3 regions of the Brevibacillus sp. NPDC058079 genome follow, and region 1 is predicted to be linked to each of the others. Evidence: riboswitches for the same ligand, from Rfam matches in the RefSeq annotation. Region 1 holds a riboswitch; each other region holds the start of a gene.
What was found. Region 1 has a riboswitch for cobalamin ahead of ACFVS2_RS14835 (energy-coupling factor ABC transporter permease). Riboswitches for the same ligand answer to the same signal wherever they lie in the genome.
Positions count from the first base shown of each region.

Region 2: it holds a riboswitch for cobalamin, as region 1 does, so the genes downstream of both, ACFVS2_RS27805 (ABC transporter substrate-binding protein) here and ACFVS2_RS14835 (energy-coupling factor ABC transporter permease) in region 1, are expected to answer to the same signal.
Region 3: it holds a riboswitch for cobalamin, as region 1 does, so the genes downstream of both, metE (5-methyltetrahydropteroyltriglutamate--homocysteine S-methyltransferase) here and ACFVS2_RS14835 (energy-coupling factor ABC transporter permease) in region 1, are expected to answer to the same signal.

Region 1 covers NZ_JBHVSO010000004.1:332,797-337,013, reverse strand. The annotation lists gene ACFVS2_RS14845 (GerAB/ArcD/ProY family transporter) at 1-971, opposite strand, end outside; gene ACFVS2_RS14840 (quinone-dependent dihydroorotate dehydrogenase) at 1,123-2,214, shown strand; cobalamin riboswitch at 2,348-2,541, shown strand; gene ACFVS2_RS14835 (energy-coupling factor ABC transporter permease) at 2,684-3,448, shown strand; gene ACFVS2_RS14830 (energy-coupling factor ABC transporter substrate-binding protein) at 3,445-3,729, shown strand; gene cbiQ (cobalt ECF transporter T component CbiQ) at 3,726-4,217, shown strand, end outside.
Region 2 covers NZ_JBHVSO010000012.1:69,436-73,652, forward strand. The annotation lists gene ACFVS2_RS27795 (heme ABC transporter ATP-binding protein) at 1-540, opposite strand, end outside; gene ACFVS2_RS27800 (FecCD family ABC transporter permease) at 537-1,595, opposite strand; gene ACFVS2_RS27805 (ABC transporter substrate-binding protein) at 1,620-2,639, opposite strand; cobalamin riboswitch at 2,810-3,009, opposite strand; gene ACFVS2_RS27810 (M24 family metallopeptidase) at 3,026-4,117, opposite strand.
Region 3 covers NZ_JBHVSO010000001.1:1,191,099-1,195,315, forward strand. The annotation lists gene ACFVS2_RS05405 (acyl-CoA thioesterase) at 1-377, opposite strand, end outside; gene metE (5-methyltetrahydropteroyltriglutamate--homocysteine S-methyltransferase) at 413-2,695, opposite strand; cobalamin riboswitch at 2,841-3,039, opposite strand; gene nrdF (class 1b ribonucleoside-diphosphate reductase subunit beta) at 3,126-4,076, opposite strand; gene nrdE (class 1b ribonucleoside-diphosphate reductase subunit alpha) at 4,132-4,217, opposite strand, start outside.

The DNA.
Region 1 (4,217 bases):
TGCATGTCGCTGTAAGGGAGGCTGGTGAAGGCGATCATGCTTCCACCGAAAAACAGCATCATGAATTTGCGTTGCTTTCGGGTTCGTATCGTGATCAAATCTCCTAAAAGAATCAGGCAAAGCGTTATTCGAATAAAAGCACCAGAAAGCCACTGAAAAATCGAGAAAAACTCCATGTTCTCGATGTCTTTTCCGATCGTGAGTAGCCGCCATTGTTCAAATGCAGGAAAACGTTGACGAGCGGACTCCACAGGTCCAAATTCTGCAATTGCCCCTGTCAGTGGGCTGAGTGTCAACAGCAACGTGATACCGAGCATGACAAAAAAGTGTATGAGTCGAAACGGCTTTCGTACGTGATGCTGGAGCAACAGGAGCAGAAACATCTCGGTGAAACCGCCGCCAACGTAAAGCATCCCATGTAACAGCGGACGAAAACCGTTCTGGAAAAGCGGGAGCAAAAGACTATAATCCTTTTTGGGAATATTGCCAAAAGCAACGAAAAATCCGAGCAACACGACTATGGGGAGCAAGATGCCTGCTGTGATTCCAACGGAGGTCATACCTCCAATAGAAGCGAGTACACATAGCCCCATCAAGGCTAAAGCGGTCACCCACTCGGGTGTTCGAGGCAAGTAGTTTACGGTTGTCCAAGTTTGCGTATCGATCAGATTCGTTAGCGCCATTAGGTACAGGCAAATCATGATTGGAACGAGCAAGAAATTGCTGACGATTTTTCCTGATCGTTGTGAAATCCACTCATACAAAGACTGTTGAACCAAACTTCGATTAATTACAAACAGCAGATACGCCCAGAAGGAAAAGGGGATACCTGAAAGCAACACGCTCAACCAAGCATCTCTGCCTGCTTTACTAAGTACGAGGGGGATGACGGTTACGTGGTTCGTAATGCCGATCGTCAGCATCATCACCATAATGGCTTGACCAATCCCGATTTTTCCGTCCACTTTCATGAAAGACTTATCCCCCTGTGCGTGGTGGTGTTGTTAGGATTTGCCTGCTTGCTTGGAAATATGTATCAGGTATAAAGGTTACATCCTCCCGAAAAAGTATGGTATTCTACTATGAGGTAAAAAGGTAGAAACGGAGTAAGGAGTGCAGCCGATGTATCAGCTCATAAGAAAATATCTATTCCAGCAAGATGCGGAAGAGATTCATGAAAAGACAATTGGTGCCTTAAGGCTAGTGGAGGATTCTGCTCCAGGCAAAAGCATCCTGAAGATGATCTATCAGGTAAAAGACCAGCGGTTGGAGAATAAGCTGTGGGGAATGACGTTTCCGAATCCAGTCGGACTTGCAGCCGGTTTTGATAAAAATGCAGAAGTCTATCATGCGTTGGGTGCTCTTGGTTTTGGGTTTGTGGAAATCGGGACGTTGACGCCGCAGGGGCAGCCAGGCAATCCGAAGCCGCGTTTGTTCCGATTGCCGGAACATCAAGCTGTCATTAACCGGATGGGCTTCAACAATCACGGTGCGTATTTGGCTTCCCAGCATTTGGTCGGTTACGCATACTCAGATGTTCCGATTGGGATTAACATTGGGAAAAACAAAGTAACGCCGAATGAAGAGGCGGCCATCGACTATAGCAAATGTATGGACATGCTCTATGCATACGGTCACTATTTCGTCATTAACATCAGCTCTCCGAATACCCCGAATCTGCGTGACTTGCAGGAAACAGAGAGCTTGCGTCATTTGGTGCGTGCAGTAAGGGAAAAGGCGACCGAAATGGAAGCGCGTGCCATCAAGAAAAAACCGATATTGCTGAAAGTAGCACCAGACATGTCGGATGAGCACATGCGCGATGTTGTTCACGCTGCTGTTGAAGAAGGCATTTCCGGAATTATCGCTACCAATACGACACTGTCACGCGAGGCGGTTTCCGGACATCGATTTGCCGAGGAAGCTGGTGGCTTGAGCGGAAGACCTCTTACGGAGCTTTCCACTGCTTGGGTGAAGGAGATTTATCAAGAAGTAGGAGACAAGGTACCAATCATTGGTGTCGGAGGCATTTATAACGGCGAAGACGCCTACGCGAAAATCCGAGCAGGAGCCAGTCTCGTTCAGGTGTATACGGGGATGATTTATCAAGGCCCAGGTATTGCCAAGCAAATTAACAAAAAACTGCTCAAGCTCATGCAGCGCGATGGTTTTAAACATATTAGTGAAGTAATTGGCGTAGACGCAAAAGAATAGATAGAACAAGCACGCATAGGTCGATGGCTCCGTTTGTAGTGGGGCATCGGCTTATGCGTTTTTGCTTATATTCTTCCGATTTATGTAGTGATCCGGTATAATGATGTGGGACAAACATGAATTGTCTGTCAATTGCATATTGTCGGCGTTAGGTGCCTTTATGTGACGCATAAAGGGTAACAGGGAATCGGGTGAAAGTCCCGAGCGGTCCCGCCACTGTAACCAAGGAGCTCTCTTTGAGAAGGAAACCACTCATTTTCGTATGGGGAAGGACAAAGAGCGCATGGATCTGGAAGCCAGGAGACCTACCTAGTAGCCACACCACAGAACCTTCGCGGAAAGGAGCGGTGAATACGAGGCAATGAGGCTGTATAGTTAGTCTGTTGTTTTGTGTGCACATCTCGTCCATTGATGGATGGGATTTTTTTATTTGTAGGAAAGAACGAAAGTCAGTGAAGGAGGAATGAACATGAATCGATCTCGTCTCGTATCGACTTGTCTGATGATCGCGGGCTTTGTCCTGTATTTTTTGCTCAATGAACCAGAGACAGGACATGCGATGCACATCATGGAAGGGTATTTGCCATTGTCCTGGGCCCTATTTTGGTGGGCTGTCTTCTTGCCATTTTTTATGCTTGGAATTCGCTCGATTAACAAGATTGTAAAAGAACATCCTGAAATGAAGCTCCTTATTGGCGTTGCTGGAGCGTTTGCGTTTGTTTTATCTGCACTGAAAATACCTTCGGTTACAGGCAGCAGCTCTCATCCGACTGGAACGGGGCTTGGCGCCATTATGTTTGGGCCTTTTGCGATGTCTGTGTTAGGGAGCATGGTGCTCTTGTTTCAAGCTTTGCTTTTGGCACATGGAGGTTTGACTACGCTAGGGGCAAATGCTGTATCCATGGCTGTAGTAGGACCACTGGTGGCATACGGAATCTATCGGATGATCATGAAGGTCAACGGAAGCCAACGTCTGGCTGTTTTTGCGGCGGCTGCTTTGGCTGACCTCACTACCTATTTGGTGACTTCGATTCAACTGGCACTCGCATTTCCAGCTGAATCTGGCGGAGTGTTGGCCTCGTTTGCCAAATTTGCAGGAATTTTTGCATTCACGCAAGTACCGCTCGCAATCAGTGAAGGTCTGTTGACTGTCCTTGTTTGGAACTGGTTGTTATCTTACAACGCAAAAGAGCTTACACAGCTTCGTTTGCTCAAACGGGAGGAATCGCTGTGAAAAAAGGATGGAACTGGCTTTTACTCTTGGGGGTAATCGTATTGGCGATTGTCCCGCTGTTGCTGGTGCAGGATTCGGAATTTGGCGGCGCAGACGGCGTAGCGGAGGAAGCGATTAAGGAAATTGCTCCGAATTACGAACCGTGGTTTCAACCGCTGATAGAACCACCAGGGGGAGAGACGGAGAGTCTATTGTTTGCGGTGCAGGCGGCGTTGGGAGCGGGAGTGGTTGGCTACGCTGTAGGCTTGTACAAAGGTCGGTTGGATAAGCGGAAAAAATGAACGGTCTGCAGCTTGATTCACTTTCTTATCAAAGCAGGCTAAAACGTCTGCCGCCAGCTCATAAGTTATTGCTGGCGAGTGCATTGTTACTACTCGTCTTGGTGGGACATGTATGGATGCAGATGGCCGTCGTTGTTTGGATGACGGTATGGGTAGTGGTGTATGCCCGTATTCCTGTCCGTATCTATTGTGCCTTTATGATCGTGTCGCTCTCGTTTTTCGTGGCGGGGCTCCCTGCCCTATTGGTAGAAGGGGCGAGAGCAGGAGAAGTACACGTCCAGGTCGCGGCAGCATGGGAGTTGGGTTCGTATGTGCTCTATGTGCCTACGTCATCATTTAGTAAAGTTTGGATTTTATTTTGGCGTACCATGGCGAGCTTATCTTGCTTTGCTTTCATTTTGTTTACCGTGCCGTTTGCTGAAATCTTGCAGGTGCTTCGCCGACTTCGTATGCCTGTCCTTGTGACTGACTTATTAATGATCATGTAT
Region 2 (4,217 bases), on a different contig from region 1:
CAGATCCATCACCTGCAACTGATATCGAACATCCAAATGATTCGTCGGTTCATCAAGGACAAGAAACTGGGCTTGTTGCACCAAAGCTCTGGCAATCAGCACCCGCTGCTTCTCCCCACCCGATAAACTGAAAAAACTGCGATCAGCGTATGTATGCATCCCTACTCGCTGTAGTGCTTCTTCACAAATTTGAACGTCTTCTGCGTTATCGGACTGAAATAGTCGCTTATGCGGGGCACGTCCCATATTCACGATTTCGGTTACCGAAAAATCGAATTCCACAGAGGTCTCCTGCCGTACTGCCGCCATTCGCTGAGCGTTTTGACGTGAGGTTAACTTGTACACGTCATCGCCATCGAGCGAGATCCATCCCGAACGCGGCTTCAGTACGCGATAAATGCTTTTTAGCAACGTGGACTTCCCGCTGCCATTCGGCCCGATCAGCCCCACAAACTCTCCGGAGCGTACCTCCAGACTGACGTTGCGAAGGATTCCCTTTTTCTCCAGTTCGACCGATATATTCTCAACCAGTAAATTCATCGTCCGCTACCTCCAAAGGAATAAGAACTCCGCAACATCAACCAGATAAAGAATGGGCCTCCACACAGCGCTGTCAAAATACCAATCGGAAGCTCTTCCGGTGCAAATGCAAGCCTGGCGACTACATCAACCCAGATGAGAAATATCGCGCCAAACAAAGCGCTGACAGGAAGAACACGTCTGTGATCTGATCCGACCATCACACGGACGATGTGGGGCATCATTAATCCAACAAAACCGATTGATCCCGCGATGGATACGATCACCCCCGTGAGCAGTGCCGTGATCACCAGGAGAAGCTTGCGGAATTGTACCGTATTAACCCCTAATGTCCCCGCTGACTCCTCTCCCATCAACATCGCATTGAGCGAGCGATATTGGGCCATTAAGACGATGAGACAGATGACGACAATCAATGTTGGGATCGTCAGGTACTCCCATTTCCCACCAGCCAAACTACCACTTAACCAAAACAGGACCGTCCCAATTCCATGCTCATTCGGGGCTGAAAAAACAAGGAGACTAGTAATGGCCGACAAGATCGCAGATATCGCAATTCCGGCCATGAGCAGGCGTACCGTCGAGTTTTGTCCTCCAATACGGGATAGCGTAAAAATGAGAATGATTGACACAAGGGAGCCTGTAAAAGCGCCAAAAGATAGCGCATACTGCCCGTACATGCTGAATGCTCCGAATATAATCACCGAGGTAGCTCCAACCGAAGCACCTGAAGATACACCTAACACATACGGGTCAGCCAGGGAGTTGCGAACCAACGACTGGATCGCTACTCCCACGACAGATAGACCTGCTCCGACGATCGCCCCCAAAAGTACACGCGGAAAGCGAATATCCCAAATAATCGTTTGCTCCCCTTTGGACCAATCCATCTCAATCCATTGGGTCAACATCGGAATTTTTGATAAGGCGATTTTCCATACCGTTGTCGGCTTAATCTCCACTGATCCCAAGGTAACTGCGAACGTAATGGAGAGGAAGAGTCCGACCAGTAGAGTAATGATAATATAAGGTAACTTGATCTGTTGCAGTGCTATTCCCTCCCTTAAAAGGGGTGTACTCTATTTGAATTTATCCGGGTAGAGTCCTTCCGCCAAAATTTTTAGCGCAATCGGTGCTCGAACGCCTTCAGAAGCCGCAGACAATGGCAATACCATTAGTCGTTGATTTTTAATCGCCGGGATATCCGCCAGTTCTTTTTTTGTCAAAAGGAAATTACGTTTTTGCTCAACGGTTCTATCACCGTAGTCTACGATAATAATCACGTCTGGATTGCGACTCACTACTTGTTCCCAACTAACCTCTGCCCAACCCTTTTGAATGTCATCAAAAATGTTCTTACCGCCAGCAGTCTTGATTAAGGACGTCATGTAGTTGTTGGCTGCTGTGAATGGTTTGTCTTCCCCGTTGTCGTACACGAACACTTTAAGTGGCTCGTCCACCTTGCCAATTTTACTAAGCGTTTGGTCCATTTCACTCTTCATTTTGTTGATCAAATCATCAGCTTTGTCTTCCACACGGAAAATGCGTCCAATATTCGTAATGTCTGCAAACACATCGTCGATTGTCGGGCCAGGCATACTAGATGACGCTTGCAGATACGATTTGATGCCGACTTTTTCCAAATCCTGCATCGATCCTACGCCCTTTTCGCCGAATCCGCTTTTCCATCCGGCGTACACGAAGTCTGGGTTCGCTGCCAGCAGCACTTCTTTCGTAGGATACTTATCAGACAGTACCGGAATCTTGTCGTAATCTGCTTTTAACTCTGGAAGGATTTCATCGTCTAGGTAAGCGGTTCCGACCATTTTATCAGCAAGGCCCAATGTCAACATGATTTCGGTGACGTGTTGGTTCAATGTCACAGCACGCTCAGGTGCTGTTGGATAAGTCATTTCGATACCATTATTGGTGAGTGTTACAGCCTTGCCCTCTGCTGCTGGTGCAGCTGTTTGTTCTGTTTTGGCTGGAGCCTGTGTTGTCGTAGTGGAGCCGCATGCCGAAACCAAAAGCATGGCAGCTGTCATGATACCGAAAGCTAGTCCTTTCATTACTGTATGTGATTTGTTTGCCTTAACCATCTGTAATCCCCTTTTCTATATGTATATGATGGGTTGAACCAAATCCTCCACAAAAAAAGCACCCCCCATTTCTATCGGGAGGTGCATGACAAACGTAGATATAGCTATAAGCAGGCACAAAGGCGCCCTTTCATAGACTGCTTCCACATCTGCCCCATCCTCGTGGGTCGATTGTAAATGATCGCATGGCAGGTCTCCTGGCTTACGGATCAACACACCCAGCTACCTTCCCATTTTTTGTCTCGCAAAAAACAGTGGCTATACGCTAGGCGCTCCTCGTTACAGTGGCGGGACCGCGCCGGTTTCTCACCGGACTTCCCTTTTAAGCTGACGGCATATGCCATCCAGCACCATTCGATACGTATTCAATTTTTACGATTTATTCATTAGTTGATAGAAGTCAGTTTTTTCGGGAACTGCGTGAGAATTTCAACGCCCGTTTCCGTAACCAATACATCATCTTCAATCCGCACTCCGCCTACACCTGGCAGATAGATGCCCGGCTCGATCGTAAAGACCATCCCTGGACGAAGCACTTCTTGGTTCTGGCTGTGAACAGACGGATATTCATGTACATCCATCCCAAGTCCATGCCCCAGACGGTGCATGAAGTATTCTCCGTAGCCTTTTGCAGTGATGACATCGCGAGCGGTTTTATCCAAATGCGCAAAGGTCACACCCGGACGAATCTCAGCAATTGCCGCTTCGTTGGCAGCCAATACTGTCTCGTAAATTTCTTGAAGCTGGGCACTGATCTCGCCTACAGCAAAGGTACGGGTAATATCGGATACATATCCGTTCGCTGCTACTCCAATATCAAACAAAAGCAAGTCGCCTTCTTGCACCTGGCGCGTTCCTGGTTTCCCGTGTGGCAGTGCCGACTTCTCCCCTGCCAATACCATGGATGTGAAGGATGGACCTTCCGCACCCAAGCGCTTCATCTGGAATTCCAGCTCAGCTACGATTTCCGTCTCGGTCATGCCTGTCTTGACTTTTTTCAGGGTCTCCCGCAAGGAATCCTCGACCAACTGAACAGCATGCTTCAGACGATCCACTTCATCCGCGGATTTGATCAAACGCATTTCACGCAGTGGCTCTTCCACGTCCACATAGCTCGACGCCAGAACAACTTGTCCAAGTGCTTCATAGCGCTCGACAGTCATATGACTTTTCTCAATACCGAGCTTCGTCAAATTCACTGGTAACACTTGCTTGAGGATTTCATACGGGTTTTGGATATCCGTATGTGTATGGATATCTTGAACGAACGAAGCCTCTGCCGCTGCCTCACGATCAAGAGCAGGTACAATTAAAGAAGGTTTTCCCTCAGCAGGAATAACGAGACCCATAAAACGTTCATGCGGGTCTGTAAAAAATCCGGTCAAATAGTAGACGTGCTTGGGAGAGGTAATCAACACCGCGTTCAGCTCTTGCTCTGTCAAAAACGTGTGGAGCTTCGAAATGCGCTCTTGAAACAACTTCTTCACCCTGCTTTCACCAATTATTCTATTGCGAGAATACCACTTCCCCATCAAAAAAAGAAGACTTCAATTGAAAAATCTACTTCGTATCGGACAA
Region 3 (4,217 bases), on a different contig from region 1:
AGCGTCGGCTTTCCTTGTTCATCGAGGGCAATCATCGTCAGATACGCGCGTGCTGTCATTCGCTTTTCCCCTGTCAACAAGTTCTCCGCTTCCACTCTCACAAATACTTCCATCGATGTCTTATGAGTCCAGGTGACATAAGCCTCCAGGTTGATCGCTTCTCCAGTCTTGATTGGCGCGAGAAAATCAAAGGAATCGCTGGACGCAGTGACAACAGGTTTACGGCAATGGCGCATGGCTGCGATGCAGGCGATCTTGTCTACATATGCCATGACTTTCCCACCGAAAATGGTATGGTGGTGATTCGTATCCGGTGGAAAGACAAGATCAGTCAAAAAGGTTCTCGATTGTTGGATCGGTCGTGCTTCTGTTATCATTTGTGGTGTGACTCCTCTCATCGTGTGCACCTTCCCTACTGGGCTGTCAAACGACTCCGAATCGCCTTCGTTGCCGCAACCATGTTTCGTAATGACTGAACGGTTTCTTCTCTCCCTCTTGTCTTCAGCCCGCAATCCGGGTTAATCCAAAATTGATCTGGTGGAAGTACTTGTACACCTCGTGCTACCATATCTTCCATTTCTGAGACAGCTGGAATTCGGGGACTATGGATATCGTATACGCCGAGCCCGATACCTTTGTCATACGTACCTGTTTCGAATACAGACACGAGCTCTCCATGGCTGCGTGAAGTTTCAATCGAAATCACATCGGCATCGAGTTCGCTGATGACATCCATGAAATCTTGGAATTCGCAATAGCACATATGTGTATGAATCTGTGTGCTCGGCGCAACGGTAGAGGTCGCTAGACGAAACGCTCTGACAGCCCATTCGAGATAAGCTCCCTGCTCTTCGTTTTTGAGCGGCAATCCTTCGCGCAGCGCTGGTTCATCGACTTGAATCATGAGAATTCCCGCTTCTTCCAAGGCTTCTACTTCTTTTCGCAATGCCAACGCGATTTGCTCGCACACTTCTTGTCTGGAGACATCGACTCGAGCAAACGACCAATTCAGAATGGTTGCTGGGCCAGTTAACATGCCCTTCATTGGTTTGGCGGTCAATGATTTTGCATACACACTTTCTTTGACCGTCATCGGTGCTACAAACTCCACATCTCCGTAAATAATAGGTGGCTTGACGCAGCGCGAGCCATATGACTGAACCCAGCCGTTTTTCGTGAACAAAAAGCCATCGAGCTTTTCGCCAAAATACTCAACCATATCGGTTCGTTCGAACTCACCATGGACGAGGACATCTAGACCGAGCTCTTCTTGTATCTCAATCCATTCCTTGATTTGCGCCTGAATGAAAGCATCGTATTGTTCCACTGTCCAATTCCCTTTTTTAAACTGTTGTCGGGCTTGGCGAACCTCCGCCGTCTGCGGGAAGCTTCCGATTGTAGTAGTTGGCAACAGTGGCAACTTCCACGTATTTTGTTGAATCTCTCGACGTTCGAGATAAGGAACACTTCTTTCAAGTTTTGCTGCAGCTATTTGACGTAAAGCATTCTGCACTCCTCGACGATTCCTCGCTGGAGATAATGCCAGCTTCAGCAAGTCCGCTTCATTTTGGGCGATCTCTTTCGAAATGACATACTTACCATATCGGAATCCTTGGACTAAGAGCTGTACTTCCCCCAGTTTTTCGTCGGCAAACGCCAATGCAGGCATGACTTCCTCTGGCAAGTCGCTCTCTGCTTCAACCGTTACAGGTACATGCAACAAACTACTGGACGGCTGCAGCCACAGCTTTTCGAGTGGTACGATCTCGGAAATTTCTTTGATCAGCTCCCACTTCTCCTCAATGGACGCACGCCATATGTTTCGACCGTCGATGATTCCCGCTCCGAGAATCTTGTCTGCTGGAAACCCGTGTTTTTTCAGATTGGTCAGATTGCGCTTCGCTCCGTGTACAAAATCAAGACCAATTCCTTTTACTGGTAAGGAAATCAGCTCCTCGTACCAATCCACCGCTTCAAAATAGGTTTGCAGCATGCACTGTAGATGTGGTAGTGCTTGACCGATTTGCGCATAGATACGTTTGATGATGGCGCGATCAAGCTCCGATACATCCAGTGCAAATGCAGGCTCATCGATTTGCACCCATTCCACGCCGTGCAGATCCAACTCGCGGAGAACGTCTATGTAAAGCGGAACGAGTTGATCCACGACGATCTCAAATTCGTTTTTCTCATATCCTTTGGACAATTTGACAAACGTATACGGGCCTACAATGACAGGCTTTCCGATGATGCCAAACTTTTCCTTGGCCTCCAAATATGCTTGGAGAGGCTTATTCTCGGTTATGGCTGGTTGTCGTTCACCGAACTCCGGGACGATATAATGGTAGTTCGTGTTAAACCATTTCGTCATTTCGCTGGCGACAGCTTCCTTCGAACCGCGAGCCATGGCGAAGTATGTGGCTAAAGAAACCGGGCCTCCCTTGTATTCATAACGCTTGGGGACCATTCCAAACATCACAGCCATATCCAGCATGTGATCGTAGTACGTAAAGTCACCCACAGGGATCAGCTCGACCCCTTTTTCCTGCTGACGCAACAGGTTTTGGTGACGGATTTGCTCCATTTGCTGTACCAGGCTTTTCTCATCGATAGTGCCTGCCCAAAATGCTTCCAATGCCTTTTTCCACTCCCGGTTCTTCCCGATCCGTGGATATCCCAAATTGCTGCTTTTCATGAGCTTCCTCTCCATTCTTTATTCGATCTTGACTTGAATCCGCCCAATAAAAAAGGCATCTCCAACGATCAAAAAGAACGTTAGAAATGCCAAATAAGCACTGAGATCACAGCATCCTAACACCTCCCTATCTCCCGTAGGTTAAGCAGTGTCGTCGAAACAGGCAGGTCTCCTGACTTTGGGATCATCATCTGCACATGCCTTCCCAATCCGTTTGGATCAGTGGCTGATAAATGTGCCGACTCCCCTCATACAGTGGCGGGACCGTGTCGGATTCTAACCGACTTCCCTTTTCATCCTTGGTCGATCTTGATAACCAAAGAACCTGTTCCCACTCTTATGAAGTTATCGTGGTTCTGTGAAGTGCCCCAGTAAACTAGCAGGGCAGCATACTGTTCATACAGTAACACAGAATCCATTTTTTGTCATACTAAAATTTAAAATCATCATCGGTCAACGGCTCTACGTTTAGCGTGCGGACATAACCATTTCCTTTTTTCGAGAAGAAGTCATGCTGCTTCGTCTGCGTTCGAATACCGTTCAGTACGATCGGGTTCACTTCTTCCTCCGGGAATAGCGGATCCAGCCCCAGATTCATCAAAGCCTTGTTCGCATTATAGCGCACGTACACATGAACATCTTCAGCCAATCCGATTTCCGTATACAACGAAGTCGTATAGGCCTCTTCATTTTCTTGCAGCTCGTGCAAAAGGGCATACAGTTCCTCTTTTGCTGCGGCCTGCTCGACCACACTCAGACCTTGATAGACTTCTTGCGCGAGAACGCCGACATAGAGTCCGTGGATGCTCTCGTCGCGAACAATCAGATCGATAATTTCCCCGCTGCTTGTCATCTTGCCTTGCCCCGCCAAATAGAGCGGATAGAAGAAGCCGCTATAAAACAGATAGCTTTCCAGGAAGACGGACGCTACCATCGCCATGTATAAGTCTTTCGGTTTCTCAATTTCTTGATAGCGTTTCGAGATGAGGGCCGCTTTCTTTTGCAGATGTGGATTGTTTTCTACCCACGAAAAAATACCGTCAATCTCTTCTATCGATGCCAGCGTTGTAAAAATACTGCTGTACGATTTGGCATGGATTTGCTCCATCATGCCCATGAAGGCGAGAACCGCTTTTCTTTGTAGTCCATCGACATGCTCCATGATCTTCGGCATCCCTACTCCACCCTGAACCGTATCTAGCAAGGTGAGACCGCCCAATACTTTTTTATATGTGTCGCGTTCAGTCGCACTGAGCTCCATCCAGGACATCTTGTCATCTGACAGCGGAATCTCATCATCCGTCCAGAACTGCATGATGTTTTGATTCCAAAACGTCATTGTAAAATCGTCGTCCGGCCTGTTCCAATTGACTGCTTTCATATGGCGTTCCTCTTCTCTATTTGCTTGATGCTTTTCCATTTATAAATCGAGTTCACTAAATAGCGCAGCTAATGCACTCTTCTACAGTCAAATGCTTCGTACGGGTATAGTAGAGTGACTTCAGACCTTTTTTCGCTGCGT